3 regions of the Frondihabitans sp. PAMC 28766 genome follow, and region 3 is predicted to be linked to each of the others. Evidence: predicted binding sites of a transcription regulator. Region 3 holds the regulator's gene; each other region holds the start of a gene.

Region 1 (7,166 bases), 750 kb from region 3:
TCGAGAACACCATCGACGAGTTGCCCGGCTACCGCGACTCGAAGCCGGTGCGCACCGGCAACGGCGCCTACACGCAATACCAGGGCGACGTCTTCGGCGAGGTGATGGTCGCCCTCCACGACGCGCGCGAGCTCGGTGTCGAAGAGGGCGCCGACTCGTGGGCGCTGCAGCGCGCTCTCATGCAGTACGTCGAAGACAACTGGGACCGCCCCGACAACGGCATCTGGGAGATCCGCGGGCCGGCCCAGCACTTCACGCACTCGCGCGTCATGATCTGGGCCGCCCTCGACCGGGCGGTGCGTGGCGTGCAGCAGTTCCACCTCGAGGGCCCCGTCGACCGCTGGATGGCGCTGCGCGAGAAGGTCCGCGACGAGATCGAGACCAACGGCTTCGACAAAGAGCGCAACACCTACACGCAGGCGTACGGGTCGCACGAGGTCGACGCCTCGCTGCTGCAGCTCTCGCAGGTCGGCTACGTCGACGCGCACGATCCGCGCATGCTCGGCACAGTGGCGGCCATCGAGGCTGATGTCTCCCAAGGCGGCCTGCTGAAAGACGGCCTGCTCGTGCGCTACCGCACCGAGTCGGGAGTCGACGGCCTCACCGGCACCGAGAACCCCTTCCTCACCTGCTCGTTCTGGCTGGCCGAGCAGTACGCGCGCTCGGGCAGGATCGACGACGCGACCGAGCTCATGGACCGCCTGGTCGGCTACCGCAACGACGTCGGCATGCTCTCCGAAGAGATCGAGGTCGCGACCGGCCATCACGCGGGCAACACGCCCCAGGCTCTGTCGCACCTCGCGCTCGTGCGCGCGGCGGATGCCATCGAGGCAGCCCTCGACCATTCGCGCGGCAACCGCGGGCGACGCCTCGCCAGCCAGACGCACCCGCACGACGACTCGAAGCCCGCCAGCCAGCACGACCCGCGCAGCGATGATCCTGCGACGGGGTCGCGCTCGAACATGACCGACGGCGGCGGCACCGTGACCGACGTCGCCGCCGCCGGCGGCCCGCCCGATCGGTACGGTGACGACCTCGGGGCTGATCGCACGAAGAGCAGCTGACCTCGCCCCACTGTCGCGAAGGCCGCGCCTGTCAGGGCGTCGTCGATGCCGTTGGGGAGGATCCTCGCGCACAGTTCAGAGAGGATCGTGATTTTCCGAAGGGAGTCTTGACGCGCGAGGAGGAATGGATCCGGTTTCGTCGCGCGTAGGGAGGAAAACACTCGCATCCAACCCGCTCAGGAGGAACGGAATCGCGCATTCCCTCCCGAACGGTGCCCTCCTTCCGAACGGCTTCCTCCCTCACGTGGTTCTGACGCCGCAATTCCCTCCCGCAACGCAGAACGCCCCCCGCGCAGCAGCGTGGAGGGCGTTCGGGCTAGCGGAGCCTGGCCGGAGCCAGTGGCTTACGCTTCTTTCGAGGTGGTCCACTCGGCAGGTCCCGAGGAGCCGGCGGCGTACTTCTCGAGCGGCACCATGTCGGACTTCCATGCGGTGATGACCGGCGCCACGATGGCCCAGCAGCGCTCCGCGACGTCGCCGCGAATCGAGAGCGTGGGGTCGTCGTGGAAGATGCCCGAGAGCACTTCGCCGTAGGGGGTCAGCTCGGGCTTGCCGAGGTCGGTCTTGAGGATCGACTTCTCGAGCGAGAACGGATTGCCCTTGCCGTTGGTCGTGACGCCGAGCTCGAGGGTCTCGGGGCTGATCTCGATGCGCAGGGTGTCGGGGGTCGACGCGCCCTTGAGACCCGCGGGGAGCACCGGCACCGGTTTGAAGGTGATCAGCACCTCCTTGCGGATCTTCTCCATGCCCTTGCCGGAGCGCAGGATGAAGGGGACGCCGGCCCAGCGGCGCGTCTTGATCTCGAACTCGACCTCGGCCAGCGTCTCGGTCTGCAGCGCGTTGTCGACGCCGTCCTCGTCGGAGTACGACGGCACGTCTTTGCCGTCGATGGTGCCGGCGGTGTACTGGCCGCGGCGGCTGGAGGTGACGGGGTCGCCGTCCTTCACCCAGGTGGCGCGGAGGACGCGGGCGATCTCGCTGCGGAGCTCGACGGCGTCGATCGACGCCGGGGCGTCCATCGCGATGACCGCCAGGATCTGCAGGAGGTGGCTCTGGATCATGTCGATCAGGGCGCCGGCCTTGTCGTAGTACTGCGCGCGACCCTCGAGCCCTAGGATCTCGTCGTAGAAGATCTCGACCTTCTCGATGTTGTCGCTGTTCCAGACCGGCTCGAAGAGGCGGTTGGCGAAGCGGAGGCCGATGATGTCGAGCACCGTCGAGCGACCGAGGAAGTGGTCGGTGCGGTGGATGCGCTCTTCGGGGACGACCTTGAGGAGCTCGGCGTTGAGGTCGCGCGCGCCCTCCTCGTCGTTGCCGAAGGGCTTCTCGAGCGCGAGGCGGAGGCCGTCGGGCACGGTGATCTTCTCGAGGGCCTTGATGACCTTCACCGAGATCGCGGGCGGGAGGGCGAAGTACATGACCGGCTCGCCCTCGGAGGCCTCGAACAGCTTCTCGAGGTGCGCGGAGTCGGTCGGGTCGCCCTGGATGTACTCGCTGGAGGCGAGGGTGCGCTTGGCGAGGTCGCTGCCGGCGTCGCCGTTGAACGCCGTCTTGACGACGTCGTCCCACTCTTTCGGGCTGCGTGCGCTGCGGCCGGTGCCGATCAGCTTGACGTCGACGCCGCGGTCGCTCTTCAGCAGGCTCGCGAGGCCGGGGAGGAGGAGGCGCTCGGTGAGGTCACCGGAGGCGCCGAGGATGATGAGTGTGCTCGTCTCGGTCATCGGATGGACAGCTCGAGACGCGTGCGGATGTTCATGGGGTCCTTTCAGGAGTGGAGGCCACGAGGGTCAACGCGCCGGCACAGGAAGCATTCCCCGGATGTCGACAATGCGTGTCGCAGAAGGCACGGGCGCGAAGAAGGCCACGTTGCCTCGTCGAGCGTACTCCCGCGTGGTGACCTACACTGTTCGAACACACGTTCGAACGGATCGGAGACGCGGTGTCGTTCACCCACTTGCACGTCGCCTCCTCGTTCAGTGCCCACTTCGGCACCGCGTCGCCGCTCGAACTGGCCGGCCACGTTGCGTCCCACGGGGCCGATGCAGCCGCGATCACCGACCGCGACGGCCTGTACGGCGCGATCCGCCACATCAACGCCTGCAAGGTGGCGGGCATCGACCCGATCGTCGGGGTCGAGCTCGGGGTCTCCCCCGAGGCGACCGCGTCGTCGAGCACCACCCGTCAGCGCACCGCCGCCGAGACCGATCGGGTCGTGGTGCTCGCCCACGGCCGCATCGACGGGGCCGGCTGGGCGTCGATGTGCCGCCTCATCAGCGCTGCCCACGGCCGGGCCACCCGAAAGGTCTCGGGCAGTGCCAACAGTGTCGCCACGATCGCCCACTCGCGCATCCGGGCCTTCCTCGTCGGCGAAGACGGGGCGACCGGCACCGTCCTTCTCGGCCCGGACTCCGACGTGGGCCGCGCGGTGGCCCGGGGCGAGCACTCCGTCGCCCTGGCTCTGCTGGCCGACTGGTGCGCCATGGTGCCGGGCGGCATCGTCATCGAGGTGGTCTGCCACTTCACCGAGCCGGGCGAGAGCCGGAGCCTCCGCCATGCGAGCCGCATGCTCGAGCTGGCCGACCAGACCGGGGTGCCCGCGATCCTGACCAATGCCGTGCGTTACCGAGACCCCGACGGCGCCGTCACTGCCGACGTGCTCGATGCGGCAGGTCACCTCCAGGCCCTCGGCACGTTCCTCCCCCAGCCCAATGCGCAGGCCTGGCTCAAGGGCCCGGGCGAGATGCGCGAGCTCGCCCTTCAGATCGCCGGCTCGTCGTCGCTCGACCGCAGTGCCGCCGAGGCGATGCTGCGCGCGACCGAAGAGCTGGCCGACCGCTGCCGCCTCGACCCCGACGGCGATCTCGGCTGGCGCCGTGCGAAAGTGCCCGAGCTCAGCGCGATCGGCGTCGAGGGCGACCCCAACGTGGTGCTGCAGCGGCGCGCCGAGGCGGGCATCACCGAGCGCTTCGGCGACGTGTCGATGTCGAAGCGCGAGCAGATCGAGCGCAGGATGCGAGACGAGCTGCAGACGATCACGGGCTTCGGCTTCGCGGGCTACTTCTTGACCGTGGCCGACGTGTCGAAGATGATGCGCGAGATGAGGGTCCGCAACGCCGCCCGGGGCTCGGGTGCCGGCAGCCTCGTCACCTACCTGCTGCGCATCTCGAACGTCGACCCGCTCGAGCACGACCTGCTGTTCGAGCGCTTCCTCGGCAACAAGCGCGAGACCCTCCCCGACATCGACATCGACGTCGAGTCGGCGAGGCGGCACGAGGTCTACCGGGCGATCTTCGACCGCTACGGCAGCAACCGGGTCACGCTGATGTCGATGCAGTCGACCTACCGCGGGCGCGGTGCCGTGCGCGACGCGGGGCTCGCCCTCGGGCTCGACGAGCACCAGATCGACCTGGTCGCGAACAACGTCTGGCGCTCCAACGCCCGCGACATGCGGCAGGCCCTCGACGAGAAGCCCGAGCTTCGCGAGATCGCCCAGCTCGTCAAGACGAACGACCAGATCAACCTGCTCGTCGACCTCACCGAGCGTCTCGACCGCCTGCCGCGGCACATCTCGATGCACCCGTGCGGGGTGATCCTGGGCGACTCCGACCTGCTCAGCATGACCCCGGTGCAGCCGAGCGGCATGGGCCTGCCGATGAGCCAGTTCGACAAGCACGACATGAACGACGCGGGGCTCTTGAAGCTCGACGTGCTGGGCGTTCGCATGCAGTCGTCGCTGGCGTTCGCGCTCGACGAGATCGAGCGGGTCAACGGGCCCCGCACCGCGGTCGCCGGCGCCCTGCCGATCGACGTGCCCTACATCAATCGAGAGGGCCGCATCGAGCTCGACGCGATCCCCCACGACGACGAGCCGACCTTCGAGGCGATCCGCACCACGCACACGCTCGGCATGTTCCAGATCGAGAGCCCCGGCCAGCGCGAGCTGATCGGCAAGATGCAGCCCGACCTCTACGAAGACCTCATCGCCGACATCTCGCTGTTCCGCCCCGGGCCGATGAAGGGCAACATGATCGCGCCCTACCTCGACACCAAGCACGGCTTCCAGCAGGCCGACTACGTGCACCCGTCGTTCGCACCGTTCCTCCAGGACAGCTACGGGGTGGTGATCTACCACGAGCACGTCCTTCGCATCCTGCATGCCACGATGCGCATCTCGCTGGCCGAGGCAGACGAGATGCGTCGGCAGATGACCAAGCGCGACGACCTCGAAGACGAGTTCAGACAGAAGACCAAGGCCAACGTCGACGAGAAAGGTCGCAGGCGGTACACCGACAAAGAGATCGATCGCATCTGGGCGGTGCTGAAGGGCTTCGGGTCGTTCGGGTTCTGCAAGGCGCACGGGGCGGCGTTCGCCCTGCCGACGTATCAGAGCGCGTGGCTCAAGACGCACTACCCGGCCGAGTTCCTCGCCGGCATCCTGACCCACGACCCCGGCATGTATCCGAAGCGGCTGCTGCTCACCGAGGCGCGCCGCATGGGCATCCCGGTGCTGCCGCTCGACGTCAACGCCTCCGACGAGGTCTTCCACGTCGAGCGGGTCAGGCCCCCGCGCACGCCGATCGCGCGCTCGTATCCCGGCGACCTCGGCATCCGGCTGTCGCTGATCGATGTGCAGGGCATCAGCGAGAACGAGCTCACCCGCGTCATCGAGAACCGCCCCTACACGTCGATCGCCGACTTCTACCAGCGGGCGACTCCGTCCAGGCGGCTGCTGCTGCGGCTGGCGCAGGTGGGTGCTCTCGATTCGGTGGCGGGGCCCGGCCGCACCCGCGGCGACGTGGTGGCGCGGGTGCGCCAGCTGATCGGCCGCACCACCAGGCCGAAGACCGAGGATGCTGACAACCAGCTCGACTTCGACGTCGACGAGTCCGCATCGGTGCCGGTCGGCACGCCCGACGTGTCGACGCGCGAGCGGGTCAGCGACGAGCTCGACATCCTCTCGATGGAGGTGTCCGAGCATGTCGTCGAGAGCTACCGCCCGATGCTCGACGCCCTCGGGGTGACGCGGGCCGCTGACCTTCGCGACCACTGGAACGGCACACGGGTGCTCGTCGCCGGCATCCGCATCGCCACGCAGACCCCGCCGATGAAGAGCGGCAAGCGCGTCGTGTTCATCAGTCTCGACGACGGCTCGGGGTGCTCCGACTCCACCTTCTTCGAAGAGGCGCAACAGCGAGCCGGGTCGCTGCTCTTCGGCACCAAGCTGATGCTGATCCAGGGCCGAACCCGTCGCACCGGCGAGCGGGGCATCTCGCTCGAGGCCGAGAACGCGTGGGATCTCAAGACGCTCTGGCGCGACTGGAAGGCGGGCCGCCTCGAAACCGGCGCCCTGGGCGACGCGGGCGCCGACGCCGACGCCGACCTCGTAGGGTGAGGCCATGCCGCTCGCCCGGCGTTCGGACAAGCCACTGCGTCGCGTCGCGATGTCCGAATCGCGGGCCTACGGCCGGCCGTCGCCCGGCCACCACGAGGCGCGCGAAGTAGGGTGAGCGGCATGAGCGATCAGGCGACCAGCGACACGAGTGAGAGCACCCCGGGCAGCTACGTCACCCCCGGCCAGGAGTACACCCGCGACACCAACTACATCGAAGACCGCATCACCCGCGACGCGGTCGACGGGTGGCCCGTCGAAGCCGGCCGCTACCGGCTCGTCGCCGCCCGCGCCTGCCCCTGGGCGAACCGCTCTGTCATCTCGCGTCGGCTGCTCGGCCTCGAGGATGCCATCTCGCTCGGGCTGCCGGGCCCGACGCACGACGCGCGCAGCTGGACCTTCGATCTCGACCCGGGCGGCCTCGATCCTGTGCTCGGAATCCACTGGCTGCAGGAGGCGTTCTTCAAGCGCACGCCCGACTACCCGCGCGGCATCACGGTGCCGGCGATCGTCGACATCCCGACCGGCAAGGTCGTCACGAACAACTTCCCGCAGATCACCCTCGACTTCGCCACCGAGTGGGAGGGGTTCTACCGCGATGGCGCGCCCGACCTCTACCCCGTGCACCTCCGCGACGAGATCGACGACGTCGCCGAGGTGATCTTCCGCGACGTCAACAACGGCGTCTACCGGGCAGGCTTCGCCGGGTCGCA
Region 2 (7,166 bases), 1.2 Mb from region 3:
CTACAGCCCCGACGCCCTGTCGCGGTTCCTGATCAGCCTCTTCACCGGCGTGCAGCTCGTCTCGAACTCGCTCACGCAGCGAGCCGACGCGGCCGACCGCGTGGCCGAGATGTGGCAGATCTTCCTGCCGGGCATCGTGCGGCCCGAGCGCCTCGCCGCTGTGGTGGCGCTGCGTGCCCTTCAGCGCTGACCCGTCGTCACGCGGCGTCACCGGTGCTCCGCGGGGTAGAAAAGTACCGAACAGTATGGTTCTATCGTGTCATCGGCACGGAGGAGCCGGTGCACCACCGGGGAGAGCTGCCGGTGCGAGGGTTCACCGCCTCGCCCGGCACCTCTGGTGGGTGCTCCTGTCCGCACTCTCGCCGCGCGGCATCCACCGATCGGTTGATGCCGATCTGACCGATCAGCCGTTCTTTTCCGGCCTGCGCGTCGTCATGCTGTTGCCATGACAAGAACTCCGATCACGGGCGGCAGCGGTGGCGGCGTCCGCGTCCGCGGCCTGCACAAGGCCTATGGCCGCGCGGTGGCCGTCGAGGGCGTCTCGTTCGACATCGAACTCGGCGAGACGTTCGCTCTGCTCGGCCCGAACGGCGCCGGCAAGAGCACCACCATCGAGATCCTCGAGGGCTACCGCGATCGCTCCGGCGGCGACGTCCAGGTGCTGGGGCAGGATCCGCAGACGGCCGGCCGCGACTGGCGAGCCCGACTCGGCATGGTGCTGCAGTCGAGCGGCGAGAGTGGCAACGTCACCGTGCGCGAGCAGGTGGCCCACTTCGCCCGCCTGTACCCGCGGTCGCGCGACGTCGACGAGACCATCGCCGCCGTCGGCCTCACCGCGAAGGCGAAGACGCGCATCAAGTCGCTGTCGGGCGGCCAGCGCCGCCGGGTCGACGTGGCCCTCGGGGTGATCGGGCGACCCGAGCTGCTCTTCCTCGACGAACCGACCACCGGCTTCGACCCGGAGGCGCGGCACGAGTTCTGGGAGCTGATCCGGGGCCTCAAACGCGAGGGCACGACGATCCTGCTCACCACGCACTATCTCGACGAGGCCGCGCAGCTGAGCGATCGGGCCGGCGTGATCGCCGGCGGGCGGCTCATCGACATCGGTCGCATCGACGAGATCGGCGGGGCCGAGGCCCGCGTGCCGGTGGTCCGCTGGACAGACGGCCGCGGCCAGCACGAAGAGCGAACGACTACTCCGACCGAGTTCGTCGCGCGTCTCCACGCCGAGGCCGGCGGCGAGCTGGCCGGGCTCGAAGTGGTGCGCCCCAGCCTCGAAGACGTCTATCTCGGGCTGGTGGCCGCATGAACGCCATCGCGCTCGGCATCGACCGGGCCCGCTACGAGACCAGGGTGTACTTCCGCGAGGGCGACACCATCCTCTTCACCTTCCTCTTCCCTCTCATCATGCTGACGATCTTCTCGGTCGCCTTCAGCTCGGCGGGCAACTTCGGCACGAATCGCGACGGTTCGGGTGGGATCAGCGCCGCCGCCTTCTACCTGCCCGGCATGATCTCGGCGGGCATCCTGCTCTCGGGCGTCCAGAACCTGGCCGTCGACATCGCCGTCGAGCGCGGCGACGGCACGCTGAAACGGCTCGCCGGCACGCCGCTGCCGGTGCTGTCGTACTTCATCGGCAAGCTCGGCCGCGTGCTCGTCACCAGCGTGCTGCAGATCGCCCTGCTCATCGTCATCGCGCACTTCGCTTTCGGGGTCGCGCTGCCGACGGCAGGATCCAAGTGGCTCACCCTGGTCTGGATCTACCTGCTCGGCATCGTCACCAGCGCCGTCCTCGGCATCGCGCTCTCGCGGCTGCCCCGCTCGGGCAAGAGCGCCACCGCTGTGATCGTGCCGATCGTGCTCGTGCTGCAGTTCATCTCGGGGGTCTACCTGCAGTTCTCGATGCTTCCCGTCTGGCTGCAGAACGTCGCCTCGATCTTCCCGCTCAAATGGATGGCGCAGGGCATGCGCTCGGTCTTCCTTCCCGACTCGCTCCAGACGCTCGAGCAGGGCCACGCCTGGAACCTCGGCGGGGTGGCCGTCGCCCTGGGCATCTGGTTCGTCGTCGGGCTGGTCGCTTCGATCGCGACCTTCCGCTGGATCCGCAAGGACACGTGACTCGTGGCGTGCGGCCGGAGCGACGATACTTCTGACATGCGCGGCAACGGGTGGTGGCATCTGCTGTTCGCGGCGACGATGGCCGTGCTGGCAGGCATCCTCACCGCGAACCTCGTCCAGGGCGCCCCCCGCGACGCTCTGTCGCTGGTGGCCGTCGGCATCCTGGTCGTCGCCTACGTCGTCGTCGGCCGACACGGCTTCACGTCGACGAGGGGTGCGGTGGTCTTCCTGCCCGTCATGGTGCTCTGCGCCGGTGTCGGCGCCGCGGGCGACCCGAACATGGCCTTCGTGCAGTGCATCGCGATGCCGCTGCTCTGGACTCAGATCCGCCGCACCCGCAACGCCGTCGTCGTCAACGTCGCCCTGGTCGCCGCGATCGCTGCGGGCATGCTGGTCTTCTTCGGCAGCGGCGCGCAGTCGATCGTCGAGGTCGCGCTGATCGAAGGGTGCAGCCTCGTCGGCAGCCTCTGCCTCGGCATCTGGATCTCGCGCATCTTCGAGCTCAGCATCGAGCGACAGCGACTGCTCGACGAGCTGCGCGCCGCCCAGCAGCAGGTGGCAGTGCTCGGGCGCGAAGCCGGCGCCGCCGCCGAACGCGAGCGTCTCGCGCGCGAACTGCACGACACGATCGCGCAGAGCATCACGGGCGTCGTCCTCCTCGCCCAGCGGGCCGGTCGCGAGCTCGCCGCAGACTCGCCCGAGGCCGCGGCCGAGACGCTCGTGCTCATCGAGGAGACCGCTCGCGAGACACTCGTTGAGACGCGTACGCTCGTCGCGGCGGGCGCCCCGGTCGACCTCGACGCCGGGCTCGACGCCGCGCTGCTGCGCCTCGGGCGGCGATTCGAACGCGAGACCGGGCTGCACGTCGAGGTCACGGTGCCGGGCGACGGGCCGACCGCGGCACTGCCCAAAGAGACCCAGGTCGTCGTGCTGCGTTGCGCCCAGGAGGCGCTCGCCAACGTGCGCAAGCACTCCGAGGCGTCGACGGTCGCCATCGCTCTCCGACGCTCAGGAGCCGACGTGGTGCTGGAGGTGCGCGACGACGGCCGCGGGTTCTCGCCGGATGCCCTCGAAGACGGCTTCGGAATCGCGGGCATGCGCTCGCGCGTCGCCGTCGTCGGCGGGCGGCTCGACGTCGAGACCGCGCCCGGGGCCGGGGTTCGGCTCACGGCCACGGTCGCAGCCACCCTCGCGTCCGTCGGCGCCGGGGCCTCGTCGGCCGAGGTGGTCCGGTCGTGATCCGGGTGCTCGTGGCCGACGATCACCCCATCGTGCGCAGCGGCATCGTGGCGCTGCTCGCGTCGGCCGACGACGTCGAGGTGATCGGCGAGGCCGTCGACGGGCGGGAGTGCGTTCGGCTCGCCCACGAGCTCCGGCCCGACGTGGTGCTCATGGACCTCCGCATGCCGCAGCTCGACGGCGACGAGGCGACCGCTCTCATCGTGCGTGCCGACCCGGGCGTGCGCGTGGTGCTGCTCACGACCTATGAGACCGACGACGCGATCCTGCGGGCCATCGAGGCCGGGGCATCGGGATACCTGCTGAAGGCCGCACCGGAGGCCGAGATCCTCGCCGGGGTGCGCTCGGTCGCGCGAGGCGAGGTTGCTCTCGCGCCGTCGATCGCCGCGACCCTGGTGCGCGCCGTCGCTGCGAGCCAGGCGCCCCCGACGCCCGCGGTGGCCTTGACGGAGCGTGAGACACAGGTGCTGCAACTCGTCGCTCGCGGCAACAGCAACCGTGAGGCGGCGGCCTCGCTCTTCGTCAGCGAGGCCACCGTCAAGACGCACCTGCTGCACGTCTTCGAGAAGCTCGGGGTCGGCGATCGGACGCGCGCCGTGACGCTCGCGATGGAGCTCGGCCTTCTGCCCGCGACGCCCTGATCGGGCGGGTCGACCCGTGGGCTTCCTGAGAGCGAAGCGCGAGCGGTGGCGTAACTTCCATCGTGGTCGCCGCGGCTCCGCCCGAATCGGAGTCGTTCTTCCAGAGGCCGGACGCCGACCCTAGCGGTGTTCCGTGCGGAGGCGACGGTGCGCCCCTCGATGTTTCCCTCCGGGGGGCGTGCCCCTCCGCTCGTCTTCTCGGCCCTCGCTGCCGTCATCGGGGCCGCCTCGCTGATCAGCGGCCTGCTCGAGGCGCGGGCCGCCCGCCGGCGCCTCGACGAGGTGACGCGGCGGGAGCAGTTGTGGGTGCGGTGGACGTGGGCGGCGGAGCGGCTCGTCGACTCCGATGGTCGGGTCAGCGAGTTGGGAGCGATCGTCATGGAAGCACTCAACGAGATGCCATGGGTGATGGATGACGATATGCGTATATCGGGTATCGTAGGCTTGTCACCGGTCTTTGATGGGCCAGATGTGCGGGGCGATGATGTGACGGAGGAACGTGATGGTCGACCTGTATGAGCGGGATCTCTCGTCGCTTCGCACGCGCCGAGAGCGGTCGATTCATCTCGTGGCGGTCGTGGTCAAGAACCTGGATCGAAGGGCCATGCGAGAGCGCAAGCCGCCGCCGAGCGACCCGCAGATGATGCGCTTCAGAAAAGCCGTCGCAGAGGTCGAGGAGGAGATCCGGCTGCGCGAGGAGGCGGAGGCCGCTGCAGCGGTTGACGCCGAAGCGCGGCACGCCGCTCAGTAGGGCAACCGCGACCAACGCGAGCCGTCGCGACGCGTGAGAGCGGCCGCGAGCACTTCGGCGACACGCGTCGTCTCGGCGGCCACTTCGTCGGTGACCAGCGAGGCGCTGCGGTCGTCGTCGGCACCGAAGCGGACGGTGAGGCGGGCCTGCCCGCGCACGACGGCGACATCCTGCGCCTCGACGACGGCTGTCCGGGAGGCCGCGCCGGCCGCCGTCGGAAGGACGGACTCGGGGTCGACGCCCGGCGCGAGGCGCCCGATCGTCAGGGTGACGCGATACGACGCCACGGTCAGCTGCGGTGGGCGGCGCGCTGCTCGAGCGAGCGCTTCACCGTCGGCCACTCGCCGTCGATGATCGAGAACACGACGGTGTCGCGGATGGTGCCTTCGGGCCACACCTTGTGGTTGCGCAGCACGCCGTCCTGTTTGGCGCCGAGGCGGGCGACCGCGGCGCGCGACTGCTGGTTGTGCCAGTGGGTGCGGAACTCGACGGCGATGCAGCCGAGGTCGTCGAAGGCGCGGCCGAGCAGCAGCAGCTTCGCCTCGGTGTTGATGCCGCTGCGCTGGTAGGACCGGCCGAGCCAGGTCGAGCCGATCTCGAGGCGGCGATTGGTCGGCTCGATGTTGAGGTAGGTCGTGATGCCGACGGCCTTCTGTGATTCGCGGTCGACGATCGCCCAGGGGGTGGACAGCCCCGCGGCGTGCTGCTCGAGACGGGACGCGATGTCGTCGGGCATCCGGTCGGGCGAGGCGATGTGCGTGGCGTACCAGGTCTGCCACAGGTCGCCGACCGCGACGGCCTCGGCGAGATCCGCAGCGTGGGTCGCAGCGAGCGGCTCGAGGGCGACGCGGTCGCCGACGAGCGTGGGGCGTTCGAAGAAGGCGGCGGGGGTGGCAGGCGCGGTGCTCATGTCATCGACAGTAGAGGGGTCAGGCGTAGGTGCGCAGCAGCCGCCACCGCGCGCTGTACGGGTCGAGCCCGACGTCGAACACGAACGTCTCGCCGCCGTCTCCCGTGGCCTGGAAGCGCCACGACTCGCGTGGCTCCGGCGGGTGCGTGATCGCCGGGTCGAACGCCGTCTCGGTCTGCCAGCCGGGGAAGGTCGGCTGAAGGCGCGTCGGCACGTCGCTGACGCGGTAGCGTCGCGCACGCCACACGATCCGCTGAGGCACGCCGTCGTCCGACACCCACACGGTCACGGATTCGTCGACCCGGGTCATGGTCTCCACCTCGCTCCTCTCGTTCGAACGTATGTTCGATAGATCGAGACTCTACGACGTGAGGGTGCGACGCGCCAAGAGCAGAGAGGAGAAGGGGAGAGACGGGTCGTCAGCCGCGGGTGATCTTGTCGCCCGATGACATCTGCCAGAGGGCGACACCATGCAGCCCGGACGACTTCGCCAGATTCGAACGCACCGTCAACGATTCGCCGTCCGACCACCAGATCACCGTGCCGTTCGACAACGTCGCGGTCCACTCGCCCTGGGCGGCGACCCAGCGGGCCTTGCTGCCCGCCTGCTTCCGAGCAGCAGCCGCCGTGACGACCCCGCCACGGCCGTCGCTCGTCCAGGTGTAGCCGTAGCCGGCGACCCCGAGGTCGACCTTGTTCGCGCTGACCTGCGAGGTGAGAGCGCTGACCGCCTGCCGCGTCCAGGGCAGGCCGCCGACCGGGCCGGCGGCGGTGAAGCCGGTGCCGTGTTCGTCATACGCCATCAGGACGTACCGCCCGACGAGCGGGTTCAGCCTCTTCAGGTCGAAACCCGCGCCCGCGTAGTCGCTCGCCGCGGCGACCGCCGGCAGGGTCATCGAGATCGTTGCCGACTTCGGCAGTGTCGACCGCAGCTCGGAGACGAACGTGACGAGGTCGTCGCTGTCCGCCTTCGAGAGCGACTCGAAGTCGATCTGCACCCCGTCGTAGCCGCCGTGCTCGATCTCGCCGGCGAGCCCGGCGATGACGAACGAGCGGTTCTCGGCGCTCGAGAGCATCGCGCTCGCCAGCGAATCGCTGAACGCGCCCTGCGACGGGTCGATGTTGGTGACCAGCAGCTCCGACTTCAGGTGATCGGCCTTGGCGGACGCTGCCGTCTTCAGGGCCTCCTGCGACGAGGCGGCGACACCGGCTCCGTCGGTGGTGAGGTTGACGCTCGAGATGCCGACGATGTCGAGGGCCTTCCGGTCGCGCGACATGGCCTTCAGGGTGGCGGCGCCGGGCACGCCGTAGCCCTCGACCGAGAGCGAGGCCGGGACGACGGCGTCGTGACCGGTCGTCGAAGCGGCCCCGCTGCATCCTGCCACCGAGAGAACGGTGGCGAGCGCGAGGCCCGTGGCGAGGGGCCGCAGCACCCGGTGACGACTCATGCGACGAGGGTATCGGGACAGGTCCTCGCCTCGCTGGACGTGCGAGACACCCCCACTTC
Region 3 (7,166 bases):
TCATGTGGCTTTCTCGTTGCAATGGGGCGGAGAGCGGGCTACAGCGTCTGCAGCCAGTTGGTCAGCAGGCGGATGCCGGGCTGCCCGGACTTCTCGGGGTGGAACTGTGTCGCCCAGAGGGGGCCGTTCTCGACGGCGGCGACGAACGGGCCGCCGTGGTTCGCCCACGTGACTCGAGGCGGGCGGTGCCGACCCGTGACCTCGAGCGTCCACTCCTGCGCGGCGTATGAGTGCACGAAGTAGAACCGCTCGTCGCGAACGCCTTCGAACAGGACGCTGTCGGAAGGCGCCTCGACGGTGTTCCAGCCCATGTGCGGCAGCACGTCGGCCTTCAGCTCGTCGACGGTGCCGGGCCACTCGCCAAGCCCCTCCATCGTGGCGCCGCGTTCGACACCGCGATCGAACATGACCTGCATGCCGACGCAGATGCCCAGCACGGGGCGGCCTCCGGCCAGCCGACGGTCGATCTTCTCGGCGCCGCGGACGGACTGCAGCTGGGTCATCACCGCGGAGAAGGCGCCGACGCCCGGCACGAAGAGGCCGTCGGCCGCCTTCACCCGGTCGGGGTCGGCAGTCAGCTCGACGTCGGCGCCGGCCAGCTCGAGCGCCTTCAGCGCCGAGTGGACGTTGCCCGAGCCATAGTCGAGCACGACGACGTCGGGTCGTGCTGCTGTCACAGCGCGCCCTTCGTCGACGGGATACCGGTGACGCGAGGGTCGGGCTCGACGGCGGCACGCAGCGCGCGGGCGAACGCCTTGAACTCCGCCTCGGCGATGTGGTGCGGGTCGCGGCCGCCCTGGACGGTGACGTGGACCGTCAGCCCGGCGTTGAAGGTGATGGCCTCGAAGACGTGCCGCACCATCGACCCGGTGAAGTGGCCGCCGATGAGGTGGAACTCGAAGCCCGCGGGCTCGCCCGTGTGCACGAGATACGGGCGCCCCGACACGTCGACGACCGCCTGCACCAGCGCCTCGTCGAGCGGCACGAGCGCGTCGCCGTAGCGGCGGATGCCCGCCTTGTCGCCGAGCGCCTGCTTGAGAGCGGCCCCGAATGCGATTCCGATGTCTTCAACCGTGTGGTGGACGTCGATGTCGGTGTCGCCCGTCGCCTTGACAGTCAGGTCGATGAGCGAGTGCTTCGACAGCGCCGTCAGCAGGTGGTCGTAGAACGGTACCGACGAGTCGACGGACGATGAGCCCGTGCCGTCGAGGTCGATGGACAGTTCGATGCTCGACTCGCTTGTCGTGCGGCTGACGGCGGCGGTGCGGTGCGTGAGCGCTGCGCGACCGGTCGTCCCGCCGGCGATCGTCTCAGAAGCGATCGTCTGGGGGGCGATCGTGTCTGACGTGGTGCTCTGCTCGCTCATGCCCCGAGCCTAATGTCGCGCAAGGCGTCGAGGAACGCGCCGGTCTCGGCCTCGGTGCCCGCGCTCACGCGCAGGTGCCCCGGGATCGACAGGTCGCGCACGATGATGCCGCGCTCGAGCAGCTGCTCGAACACCGCGTGCGGGTCGTCGACCCCGCCGAAGAGCACGAAGTTCGACCACGTCTCGTACGGCTCGTAGCCGAGCTCAGTCAGCACGTGCACGATGCGATCGCGCTGGCCCTTGATGTCGTCGACCATTGCCAGCATCTCCGGCGCGTGACGGAGGGCTGCCACGGCGGCGGCCTGCGTCAGCGACGACAGGTGATACGGCAGACGGACGAGGCGCAGTGCGTCGATGACGGCCGGGTCGGCGGCGAGGTAGCCCACCCGGGCCCCCGCGAAGGCGAACGCCTTGCTCATCGTGCGCGAGACGAGCAGGCGCGGGCGCCCCTCGAGGAGCGTGAGCGCGGTCGGCTTGTCGGCCGGCATGAACTCGGCGTAGGCCTCGTCCACGAGCACGATGCCCCGGGCCGCGTTGTAGGCGGCCTCGATGGTCGCCAGCTCGAGCGGCGTGCCCGTCGGATTGTTGGGCCCGCACAGGATCACGATGTCGGGGTCGGCGCGCTCGATCTCTCGCACCACGGTCGCGGGCGAGATCTCGAAGTTCGCGTCGCGCTGCCCCGAGACCCACTCGGTGCCCGTGCCGCTCGCGATGATCGTGTGCATCGAGTAGGTGGGAGGGAAACCGAGGATCGTGCGCCCGGGGCCGCCGAAGGCCTGCAGGATCTGCTGGATCACCTCGTTCGACCCGTTCGCCGCCCAGACACCGGCGGCCTCGATGCCGTGGCCGAGGTAGCGGGCCAGTGACTCGCGCAGCTCGGTGAACTCGCGGTCGGGGTAGCGGTTGACCTCGAGCACGGCCTTGGCGACCGATTCGACAATGTCGCGGGCGACGTCTTCCGGGATCGGATGCGTGTTCTCGTTGACGTTCAGCGCGACGGGCACCTTGTCGGTCGGTGCGCCGTAGGGCGACCGACCACGGAGGTCGTCGCGAATGGGCAGGTCGTCGAGTGAGATAGCCACGCTCACATTTTATGGGGCGCAGGATGCGGGTTACTCCCCCGGTCGCGCTCGCGGCGTGCACCGCCGCCCGCAGTCCGCACCGCACGCCGCGTTTCCGGACCGCACCGCCCTTCGGCGGCGACACGGGCAGGCGCAGCCGGCGCGAAAAGGCCCGCACCACCCCCGAGGGTGGTGCGGGCCGCCGCGCGGGAGGACCGAGCCGGGCTCAGTGCTCGTACTGCGTGGGGATCGCGATGCTCTGGCCCGCCATGACCTCGGTGCTCGGCAGGTCGTTCAGCTGGACGATGTCGGCGATGACGTCGCGCGGGTCGGACTTCGGGGCGACCTGCTCGGCGACCTGCCAGAGCGTCTCGCCCGACGCGATCGTCACGTGCTCGAAGTGGATGTGCCCGGCTGATCCGGAGGCCGCTGCACCCCCGCCGCTGAGCATGAACACGGCGAGCACCGCGAAGAGCGGCACGGCGACGACGGTGCCGAGCACCGCGCGGCCGCGGCGCGTGATGTGGAGGCGCATGCGCGCCGGTCGCGTACCGGCACCGGTGCGGGCCTGCGTCTCGCGCACGACGGCGCCGATCTCAGCGGAGCGGTAGCCGGCGCGGTCCGACGTGCCGGAAGCACCGAAGGACGGGAAAGCGGTGATCGTTGCGCTCATGAGGGAATCCTTTCAACAAGGGAAGTGGTCGGGCTTCGCGAGAAGGCCTCTCGGCCGGGAGGGGCCTCTCACGAAGACCTGTTCCGAACATATCTTCGAATAGACACGATTTCAACCCCTCCTAGCCGAAAATCGTCAGAAAAACACGCGACACACTCGAACATGTGTTTGTTCTGCGACATTCGACCGGATACAGTTTCGATCGATGGCGTCAGTACACCAGGGGCCACCGACATTCGAAGAAGGAGACGCATGAGCGACGCCACGAAGGCCCAGACGGAGCCCGCCGACGTCCGAGCACGGCAGAACCTTCGAGAGAAAAAGCCGCTAACGGCCAAGCAGTCGCTCATCCTCGCGGCCATCCGCGACTCCATCGCCAGCCGCGGCTACCCGCCGAGCATGCGTGAGATCGGCGACGCCGTCGGCCTCGCCTCGCTGTCGAGTGTCACGCACCAGCTGAACCAGCTCGAGCTGGCCGGCGCCATTCGCCGCGACCCCAACCGGCCCCGCGCCCTCGAGGTGCTGCTCGCCGACCCGGCCACTCCCGATCCTGAGCCCCGCATCGTGCGGTACGACGACGATGACGACAACGTCACGGCCCACGTGCCGCTGGTCGGCCGCATCGCAGCGGGCATCCCCATCACAGCCGAGCAGCAGGTCGAAGACGTCATGCCGCTGCCGCGCACCCTGGTCGGCAAGGGCGAGCTGTTCATGCTGAAGGTCGTCGGCGAGTCGATGATCGACGCCGCGATCTGCGACGGCGACTGGGTGGTCGTGCGCCAGCAGGGCGACGCCGAGAACGGCGAGATCGTCGCGGCGATGCTCGACGACGAGGCGACGGTCAAGGTGTTCCGTCAGCGCGACGGCCACACCTGGCTGCTACCCCGCAACTCGAACTTCGAGCCGATCGTGGGCGACCACGCGCAGATCCTCGGCAAGGTCGTCGCGGTACTGCGCTCCATCTAGCAAGCTCGCGAAAGGCGAAGCCCACAAGGGGCGGACGTCGGTCGACATCCGCCCCTTCGATCAGAGAACGATTCCGGGTGGCATCGACAGGAGCAACTCGACGTTGCGATCGAGAGGGCCGCCCCGGAGGCCGTCGACGAGGCGGGCGTCGCGCATCGACTCCTGCGGATCGTTGGCAGCCAGCTCGCGCGACAGCGAGGCGAGGTCGAGCGGATCGCCGATGCGGCCGTTCCACTTCATCGGCGCCAGGCTGTCGACTACGGTCGCGAAGATCGAGAGGGTGCCGTCGCCGTTGTCGGCGAGCTCGACGGTGCGCACCTGCTGCGGCCAGTCGATGTGCGAAGCCGTGGTGACCTCCCAGAACCCGCCGCCGCGAGGGCCCTCGAGCGGCCGGATGATGTTCTCGTGCGTGTGGCCGTTCAGCCACAGCACTACCTGCGGGCGCCTGTGGAGCGCGGCCACCAGGCGGTCACCTGTCACTCGCCCACGGAACCCGTGACGCACGAACTGGGCCGGCGTCTGGATCCTGTTCTTCATCGTCGTCGCGGTGTGATGGCTCACCACCATCGTGAGACGCGTCGGCTCTGCGTCGAGAGTCGTCAGCAGCCACGCGAACTGGGCCGCGTCGAGGGAGCCGTTGGCCTCGCCGTTCTCGTTGACGGTGTCGAGCACGATCATGCGAAGCGGCGCCACCCCCTCGGCGGAGGGGACGTCGGCGACGTAGTAGGCGGTCTTCCGTCGCCGGTTGTCGTCGGTGTAGCCGTGGCCGATGGGCAGGCCGTGGCTCGCGAAATGCTCTTGCACGATCTCTTCACGATTCACGAGCCTCCGGCCCGGGTCGGAAGTCACCGTGCGGGCGAGCAGCGGGTGTTCGACGGGTCGTCGCAGGGCGATTCGCAGCCCGCGATAGATCAGCTGCCGGAAGCCGGGCAGCGCCACGCGCTTACGCCCACCGACCGCCGCTCGACGGAGGAACCGCCACCGAGGAAAGTTGCCCGCAGAGAGCAGATCGTGGTTGCCGTGAGCGGTGTACCAGGGCAGTTTCAGCCCGACGGCGACGAAGGGCGCGATGGCGGCCTCGAGCAGCCCGGGCACGACGGGAAAGCCCTGGGCACGCCGGTAGACGTCGTCACCGCCCACTGCGCCCTTCGGGGTGCCGTCAGGATGCCAGTAGTTCGGGTCGTATCGCGCCGGATCCTGGTCGGAGACCCCCTCGTACACGCCGATGCGCCCGCTGTCCGGCCGAACCTCGCCCCCGTCGAGCAGGTCGATCGCCCAGCGCAGCTCGTTGAGCTGCGAGTTGTCGGTCGCGTCGCCGGTTGACACCGCGAAGGCCAGAGGCTCGCCCGTGGCGGGCCCGACGGCCAGCGCGTTGATCGCGCGGACCGTGGCCTCGGCGACCTGCACGGACAGGATCTCGTGCGGTCGATACGCCGCCCGGAAGGGCGTCGACGGCAGCACGTCGAGGAACCGGTCGAGGTACTCGACCCTCTCGGGTGACTGGCTGTCCTGGATGTGGATGTCGGTGAAATGCGCGAACGAAGCGATCGGCCGCCGTGTCGACTCGCGATCGGCGCTCGGTGAGCCGCCCAGATCGGAGCGCAGGATGAAGGGCTCTCCGTCCGCGCGAACGTGCTTCCGGAAGCCCTTCGATCCCGTGCCGACACGGAGGAAGGTCGCGGTGAGGGTGGTTCCGGCGGGGTGAACGGGCCTCGCAGCCGGCTCACCCTCGCCGGAATCAGCTGACGAACTGCTGGAGACCACTGGCGTCCTGCGGGTAGACCCGCGCGGTGACGCGCGTTCCCTCGGGCAGGTACTCGACGTCGACGACGCGACCGATCTCGTGGATCCGGGCGATCACCTCGCCTCGGTCGTAGGGCACGAGCAGGTCGAGCTCGACCTCGGGCCGCGGCAGCAGCTCGGCGATGCGGGCCCGCAGCTCGTCGATTCCTTCGCCGGTGCGAGCCGACACGAAGATCGCATCCGGCACCATGCCCTGCAGCACGAGACGCTGGCTGTCGTCGACGAGGTCGCTCTTGTTGAACACGACGACCTCGGGGATGTCTCGCCCGTCGACCTCGGTGATCACGTCGCGCACCGTCGCGAGCTGAGCAGCCGGGTCGGGGTGCGAGCCGTCGACCACGTGCACGATGATGTCGGAGTCTTCGACCTCCTCCAGCGTCGAGCGGAACGCCTCGACCAGCTGGTGCGGCAGGTTGCGCACGAATCCGACGGTGTCGGAATAGGTGAACGGCCGGCCGTCGTCGGTCATGCTCTTGCGCACGGTTGCGTCGAGAGTCGCGAACAGGGCGTTCTCGACCAGCACGCCGGCCCGGGTGAGCCGGTTGAGCAGGCTCGACTTGCCCGCGTTGGTGTAGCCGGCGATCGCAACGCTCGGAACCGTGTTGCGCACGCGATTGGCGCGCTTCGCGACACGAGCCGGCTTCATCTCTTTGATCTTCTTGCGCAGGATCGCCATGCGGGTGTGGATGCGGCGACGGTCGAGTTCGATCTTCGTCTCACCGGGGCCGCGCGAGCCCATGCCGGCGCCCGCACCACCGACCTGGCCACCGGCCTGGCGGGACATCGACTCACCCCAGCCGCGAAGGCGAGGAAGAAGGTATTCGAGCTGCGCGAGTTCGACCTGAGCTTTGCCCTCCCGGCTCTTGGCGTGCTGGCTGAAGATGTCGAGGATCACGGCCGTGCGGTCGATCACCTTGACCTTCACCACGTCTTCGAGCGCGCGTCGCTGGCTCGGGGCCAGCTCGGTGTCGGCGATCACCGTGTCGGCGCCGAGCGCCATCACTGTCTGCTTGAGCTCGAGCGCCTTGCCCGAGCCGAGATAGGTGCTCGGGTCGGGGTGCGGACGACGCTGGAGGAGCCCGTCGAGCACCACGGCGCCGGCCGTCTCGGCAAGCGCGGCGAGCTCTCGAAGAGAGTTCTCGGCATCCTGCAGCGTGCCTTGCGAGTAGACGCCGATGAGCACGACGTTCTCGAGTCGAAGCTGCCGGTATTCGACCTCCGTGACGTCTTCGAGCTCGGTCGAGAGACCGGCGACGCGTCGCAGCGCCTGGCGGTCTTCGCGGTCGAACTGGTCGCC

The links. Region 3 encodes LexA, which represses DNA repair genes until DNA is damaged. Its sites were predicted from a motif close to TCGAACANNTGTTCGA; they were not measured.
Region 1: AX769_RS14385 (DNA polymerase III subunit alpha) is a predicted target of LexA. The motif match lies at 2,972-2,987, and genes of this name have one in related genera.
Region 2: AX769_RS05215 (DUF6504 family protein) is a predicted target of LexA. The motif match lies at 5,993-6,008, and genes of this name have one in related genera.

What each region holds. Positions count from the first base shown of each region.
Region 1 is NZ_CP014513.1:3,007,293-3,014,458, forward strand. Features, by position in the region: gene AX769_RS14375 (glycoside hydrolase family 15 protein) at 1-1,064, shown strand, start outside; gene AX769_RS14380 (glucose-6-phosphate dehydrogenase) at 1,409-2,785, opposite strand; gene AX769_RS14385 (DNA polymerase III subunit alpha) at 3,004-6,456, shown strand; gene AX769_RS14390 (glutathione S-transferase family protein) at 6,577-7,166, shown strand, end outside.
Region 2 is NZ_CP014513.1:1,059,747-1,066,912, forward strand. Features, by position in the region: gene AX769_RS05170 (ScbR family autoregulator-binding transcription factor) at 1-190, shown strand, start outside; gene AX769_RS05175 (ABC transporter ATP-binding protein) at 446-1,309, shown strand; gene AX769_RS05180 (ABC transporter permease) at 1,306-2,118, shown strand; gene AX769_RS05185 (sensor histidine kinase) at 2,155-3,357, shown strand; gene AX769_RS05190 (response regulator transcription factor) at 3,354-3,998, shown strand; gene AX769_RS05195 (hypothetical protein) at 4,125-4,517, shown strand; gene AX769_RS05200 (hypothetical protein) at 4,498-4,749, shown strand; gene AX769_RS05205 (hypothetical protein) at 4,743-5,036, opposite strand; gene AX769_RS05210 (GNAT family N-acetyltransferase) at 5,039-5,659, opposite strand; gene AX769_RS05215 (DUF6504 family protein) at 5,679-5,969, opposite strand; gene AX769_RS05220 (glycosyl hydrolase family 18 protein) at 6,079-7,107, opposite strand.
Region 3 is NZ_CP014513.1:2,255,945-2,263,110, reverse strand. Features, by position in the region: gene priA (bifunctional 1-(5-phosphoribosyl)-5-((5-phosphoribosylamino)methylideneamino)imidazole-4-carboxamide isomerase/phosphoribosylanthranilate isomerase PriA) at 1-4, opposite strand, end outside; gene hisH (imidazole glycerol phosphate synthase subunit HisH) at 39-677, opposite strand; gene hisB (imidazoleglycerol-phosphate dehydratase HisB) at 674-1,366, opposite strand; gene AX769_RS10920 (histidinol-phosphate transaminase) at 1,363-2,448, opposite strand; gene AX769_RS10915 (LysM peptidoglycan-binding domain-containing protein) at 2,654-3,100, opposite strand; gene lexA (transcriptional repressor LexA) at 3,353-4,066, shown strand; gene AX769_RS10905 (TIGR03767 family metallophosphoesterase) at 4,127-5,830, opposite strand; gene hflX (GTPase HflX) at 5,805-7,166, opposite strand, start outside.